Regions from separate parts of the Clostridium sp. TJA038 genome, predicted to be linked through region 1. Evidence: a T-box and tRNA genes for the amino acid it is inferred to sense, from the RefSeq annotation. Region 1 holds a T-box; the other holds one or more tRNA genes.
What was found. A T-box is a leader RNA that pairs with one kind of tRNA and senses whether it is charged. The one in region 1 lies ahead of trpS (tryptophan--tRNA ligase), so its partner is inferred to be a tRNA-Trp.

Region 1 (3,217 bases):
TAATAATTGGGAATTTGATAAATCTAAGGCTAAATCACCTGTATGTGCACCTAGGAATATTAATCCACCATATATTATAGCTAATCCACCTATTGCAATAATTGCAGCTTTAATAAGTAACTTAAAGCTATCTTTACCCTTATATCCTTTAGCTTTTATAGAACCTAATATTATTGAAGAGAATATTACAGCTGCAATAGCATCCATAGTTTGATATCCTTCAAGTAAAGAAGTTGAAAAAGCATCAGGAGTATAAGAATTTGTTAAAGAAGATATTGGGCTAATAACACCTTTAGCAATTAAGAAGAATAATATAGCTAATAAAACTGGTGTTAAAAATTTACCTAATACATCTATCACCTTTGAAGGTTTTAAAACAAATATTAAGTTTACTAAGAAATAAACAACTATTATTACAAAGTAGTTTATATTTTCAAAGTTAGGAGCAAAAGCTAACTCAAAAGTAGTAGCTGCTGTTCTAGGAATAGCTAATAATGGTCCTATAAGTATAAATAATGCTATTGAATATATTAATGAGAACTTTTTCCCAACTTTATCTCCAAATAATTCAAATTTACCGTTAACTCTTATTGAAGATAAAATTCCTAGTAAAGGAACTCCAACTCCAGTTACAATAAAACCTATAATTCCTAAATAATAATCAGCTCCTAAATTTCTTCCTAATAAAGGAGGGAAGATTAGGTTACCTGCTCCTAGAAACATCGAGAATAGCGCAAAGCCGATTACTAAAAAATCTGATCTTTTGTGATTCATAATATACACCCCATCTTTCTTTTCTAATCAAATTATAATTAAATTTAAATAATTTCTGAATTATTCAAAAAACTATATAATTTGATTTTAGTTTTTTATATAATGTTTTTAATATTCCATTTAAAAGTTATAATACTATATTATCATAATGTTAAGAAAAATCAATAAAAATATTTTATATATAAAGCCATAGAAATATAAAATTGATAATTTAATAAAAAAATGGTGTAAATATTAAATTATTGTTAATTAATGATAAGTATAAAAATTCAAAAACTTTGTATATAATATATATGAAGGTAAAATAATCTTGACTAAAAAATAAAAAATGTTAAAATAGCATTAAAGTTTAATATAAAATTTCTGTGAAAAGAAGTAGTAAATTTAAAACAGGCTTTAAGAGAGTCATACATTTTGCTGTGAGTATGGTAGTTATGTTTAAATTGAATGGATCTTTGAGATGTTTAGAGGAAATTTAGTATTCTAAACCGTATTCTTACGTTACAAGAAAGAGATACAGAAAAGTTTTCTGTAATAATAGGTGGTACCGCGATATATTCGTCCTATAAGTTTTTACTTATAGGACTTTTTTATTTTAAAAATTATTTAAGTATAATAGATAAATTAATTATAGGAGGTGAAGATTTGATGTTTTTTAACATCAAATAAGATATGGAAGAAAAGAAAAAAATTATTTTTAGTGGAATACAACCTTCAGGAGATTTAACTTTAGGAAATTATTTAGGGGCTATAAAGAATTGGACTAAATTACAAGAGGAGTATGATTGCTATTTTTGCGTTGTTGATTTACATGCTATAACAGTAAAACAATTACCAAAGGATTTAAGAAGAAGAACTTTAGAAGTTTTAGCTATATATATAGCAGCTGGAATTGATACAGAGAAGAATACTTTATTTATACAATCTCATGTTCCAGCACACTCAGAAGCTGCTTGGCTTTTAACTTGTAATTCTTATATGGGTGAGTTAAGTAGAATGACTCAATATAAAGATAAATCTAAAAAAATGGGAGATTCAATTGGTGCTGGATTATTTGTATATCCTGTGCTAATGGCTGCTGATATACTTTTATATAACACAGATTTAGTTCCAGTTGGAAAAGACCAAATGCAACATTTAGAGCTTGCTAGAGATATTGCAACTAGATTTAATAACACATATAGTGAAACCTTTACTATACCAGAAGGATACATTCCAAAAGAGGGGGCAAAGATAATGAACTTACAAGACCCTCTTAAGAAAATGTCAAAATCAGATTCAAATCAAAATAGTTTTATTTTAATGATGGATGAACCAAATGTTATAAGAAAGAAAATTGCAAGAGCAGTTACAGATAGTATTGGAGTTGTAAATTATACTGACGAACAACCAGGAGTTAAAAATTTAATAAACATTCTTTGTGCAATAAAGGGATATACACCTGATGAAGTTGTGAAATTTTATGAAGGAAAAGGATATGCTGAATTTAAGGAAGATGTTGCTAAGGCTATAATTGATGAATTAGAACCTATACAAAAAAGAGCTAAGGCTTTATTAGAAGATAAAAAAGCTTTAGAGGAGATATATAAATCAGGAGCAGAAAAAGCAAACTATTTAGCAAGAAAAACTTTAAGAAAAATGCAAAAGAAAATTGGATTAATACCAAGATAAAGTGAAAATTCTCTCTATAATATAAAAATTTATTATAGAGAGAATTTTTTTGCAGTTTTATTTCCTTTAATTTCAAGTAATGATATAATAAAGAAAAATTAATAAAGTGTTAATTTAAGTTGGTGGTATAAAAAGAGAAAATATGGTTGTTAGATTTATTGTATTTATTTTAATATTAATAATATTAATTATTTATAGAAGAAATAAATTAAAAGAACTTAACTTAGAAAAAAAGAAAAATGATTCTAAGATATTCTATTTATCATCTTATAATAAAATATCTAAAGTAATACTAATAATTTTTTCTATTAGCATTATATTTGAATCTTTAACTATGAGTTTTGAAAGTTATTCCTCTATAGTTTGGGGAGAATTGATGGTTATTTTTTACATTATAGTTTTTATATATACAACAAAGGAAAGTTTAAAGGATACTATTATTTTAGGAGAGGATTATATTTGTATTTTTCTTAATAAAGAAGAAAAAATAAATTTTAAAGAAATTAAGAATATAGATATAAACAATACTTCTAATAATTATGTTTATTTAATGAGTTTATTTTTAAATGATGGAAGGGAATATAAATTAAAGGGAAGAGATAAATACGAGATGAATAAGATTGTAAAAATAATAAAAGGAAAGATAAGAGTTGTTTAAGTAAATAAAATTTTTATTATATTTATTTTTCATTAAGCAGTATATTTTATAAAAATTTTTATGGTATTAAAAAGGAGGGGGATTTCTTTATGCCACCAATAAGTTTATTAATAA
Region 2 (3,217 bases), on a different contig from region 1:
TAAGTCATCTTCTTTACTTTCTATAGTATATATTTTTTCAATTTTCCCACCAATCTCTTTAGCTAAAGTCTGTGATATCTTTTCACTAGATAACTCTGGCATAAAAACTGTTTTTATATTATTTTTTTTGCAAAATTCTATTATATCTTGCATTTTTTGAGGTGTTATTTCACCCTCTCCAAATAAATTTTCAACACTTATTTGCTTTAAAGAAAATTCTCTACATAAATATCCAAAAGCTGCATGACCTGTAACAAAATCTTTATTTTTTAATTCATCAAACTTTCCTTTATACTCATCTTTTAGAGAATCTAATTCTTTAGAAAATTTATTGAAGTTTTCTTCATAATAATCTTTATTTTTAGAATCTACTTTAATAAGTGCATCTTTTATATTTCTAGCCTCAACTTTAGCTCCTTCTAAACTTAACCAAAGGTGAGGATCTACTTTTTCTCCTTCTTTTAAAATATCAGCACCCTTAGATGCATCAACTACTTGAAGTTCTTTATTTTCAATAGTATTAAGTACTTGGTCAATCCAATGTTCCATTCCTAAGCCATTATAAACAAAGATATTAGATTTATTTAATTCAATTAAATCTTGTGTTTTTGGTTCAAAGTCATGAGGTTCAGTTCCTTGGGGAACCATAGTCTTAACATAAACCTTATCACCACCTACTTTTTCTGCAAATTCTCTTAAAGGTTCAATACTAACAGTAATAGCTATTTTACCTTCAGCATTTTCTTCTAAAGCTTTATTTTTTTGACATCCTACAAAAAAAGTAGTTATAAAAATTCCTAAAAATATATAGGCTAATTTTTTCATATTTCCTCCGATATTTTGCAAATGATTTGCATTTTTATATTATAAACTTTATATTACTTTTATATTATTGTCAATATTTACTTATAAATTCTTTAAAAACAAAAAAATTGTATAGAGAAATATAATTTCTCTATACAACCTTTTTTGGTAGAAGTTTAGATATTATGCTTTGGCGGTATATCCTCCATAACATTTCTCCTATTCTAAATTTTTAGAATCACTTTACTAGAACAAGTATTATGTTCAAATTTTAATGAGTCTTTTTTTAATTCAGTATGTGCGAAAGGTTTATTATTTTATTTGACTTTCGTAAGCTTCTACCATTCTTTTTACCATTTCGCCGCCTACGGAACCACATTGTCTTGAACTTAAGTCTCCATTATAATCTGAGAATGGAACACCTAATTCTCTAGCTACCTCATTTTTGAATTTACTTAATCCATTTTTTGCTTCTGGAACTAATGATTTTGACATTTCTAATTCCTCCTTTGGCTTTGGTAATATGTAAGCTTGAATTTTAATTATCTCTTGCTTACACTATTATATTAACCAAAAGTAAGATTATAAACCTATGAAATAGAAGGAATTAAGTCTATATTTTTCCATAATATTTTTTTTTATTTTAAGACAAAAAAAATCAGCGAATTACTTCGCTGATTTTTGGCAGGGGCAGTAGGACTTGAACCCACAACCAATGGTTTTGGAGACCACTACTCTACCAATTGAGCCATACCCCTATAATATTATATTTAATGTGTTAAACTGGCAGGGGCAGTAGGACTCGAACCCACAACCAATGGTTTTGGAGACCACTACTCTACCAATTGAGCCATACCCCTGAACACAGATTTTATTATATATTAAAAAATAACTTAACGCAAGAGTTTTTTTATTTATTTTTTTATTTTTAATCAAAATACATATAATTTAAAATAAAATAAGGAATATATAAATAAAAAATTTTTTTATTTATATATTCCTTTTATATTTATATGTTTATAATGGCTTATTACGATAATTTAAAACCAGCTTCTTTTAAATTTCTTTTAATAGTTTTTATATCTACATCTTTTACTCTAACTATAACCTCTTTAACTTCAGTTAAACTTTTTGTATCTACAATAACTACACTTAATATATCTCCACCTTCTTCAGATATTGATTTTGTTATTTTTGATAATTGTCCTGGAACATCATAAGACCTAATAACTATTCTTTCTCCTTTATTAAGTCCAAAGGCATTATTAAACTCTCTAAAAACTGCTTTATGAGTTAATATCCCCTTAAAATTATCAAATTCATCAACTACAGCTACAAAAGAAATTCTCATTCTTTCTAACATAGAAACTGCTTTTTCAATATGTTCAGAACTATTTATTATAGGGACATCTGTTTTTAATATTTCTCCTACAGTAATATTGTTTAAAATATCATCCTTGCTCAAATTATGATTAAAATAATATTTATATATGGAACTTTTAGCTACTGCACCTTTAAATTTTTCTCCGTCTACTACAGGAATTGATAAAAATTTATTATCATTCATTATTTTTAATGCTTCTTTAAGCTTTGTATTAGAATTAACTAGATATAGGTTATCTTTTTTTGTCATAATAGCTTTTACTAACATAAAAATCCCCCCATTCATAAATTAAACATATCTTATACATTTATTATACTCTTGTTTTATTACATATTTATCTAAATATATTAAATTTATGAAAGTATCAAATTAACTTTCCTTTAAACTTCCCTAATTAATATTATAATAATTTTATATAGAAATCTTTTTCTATATACTATTAAGAAATATTATCTTAAGATTTAAGCATAGGAATTTAAAATAATTATTAATTTAACACTCTCTTTTCTTTTTCTTGAAATTTGGATAGAATTATTAAAGAGTGTTAATTTGAAAGGAGTTCTTTATGGAATTTATAGTAGATAGTGTAGATAAAACTATGAACATTGGAAGACAACTAGGCTCCCTTGTAAATAAAGGAGATATTCTTTGTTTAACTGGAGATTTAGGAACTGGTAAAACTCACATAAGTAAAGGAATTGCAGAAGGATTAGAAATTAATGAGCATATAACTAGTCCAACTTTTAATATAGTTAATGAATATCATAGTGGTAGATTAACTCTTTATCATTTTGATGTCTACAGAGTTAACGACCCTGATGAAATTGAAGCAATTGGTTTTGATGAATATATTTTTGGTGATGGAGTTAGTTTAATTGAATGGGCTAACTATATAGAAGAACTTATTCCTGAAGAATATATACATATAAAAATAGAAAAATTACCTGAAATGGGCGAAAACTTTAGAAAAATAACTATTAATGGTTATGGTGATAGATATAACTACATAAAGGAGATAAAAAGATGTTA

Region 2: it has a tRNA-Trp gene. The T-box ahead of trpS (tryptophan--tRNA ligase) is inferred to sense a tRNA for this amino acid. The anticodon was not compared.

The regions. Positions count from the first base shown of each region.
Region 1 is NZ_JBZEFA010000003.1:216,356-219,572, reverse strand. Features, by position in the region: gene brnQ (branched-chain amino acid transport system II carrier protein) at 1-774, opposite strand, end outside; T-box leader at 1,131-1,343, shown strand; gene trpS (tryptophan--tRNA ligase) at 1,447-2,445, shown strand; gene AC4FQV_RS08045 (hypothetical protein) at 2,588-3,103, shown strand; gene AC4FQV_RS08040 (anaerobic sulfatase maturase) at 3,193-3,217, shown strand, end outside.
Region 2 is NZ_JBZEFA010000001.1:80,737-83,953, reverse strand. Features, by position in the region: gene AC4FQV_RS00440 (metal ABC transporter substrate-binding protein) at 1-825, opposite strand, end outside; gene AC4FQV_RS00435 (alpha/beta-type small acid-soluble spore protein) at 1,117-1,299, opposite strand; tRNA gene AC4FQV_RS00430 (tRNA-Trp) at 1,487-1,562, opposite strand; tRNA gene AC4FQV_RS00425 (tRNA-Trp) at 1,589-1,664, opposite strand; gene AC4FQV_RS00420 (CBS domain-containing protein) at 1,835-2,455, opposite strand; gene tsaE (tRNA (adenosine(37)-N6)-threonylcarbamoyltransferase complex ATPase subunit type 1 TsaE) at 2,754-3,217, shown strand, end outside; gene tsaB (tRNA (adenosine(37)-N6)-threonylcarbamoyltransferase complex dimerization subunit type 1 TsaB) at 3,212-3,217, shown strand, end outside.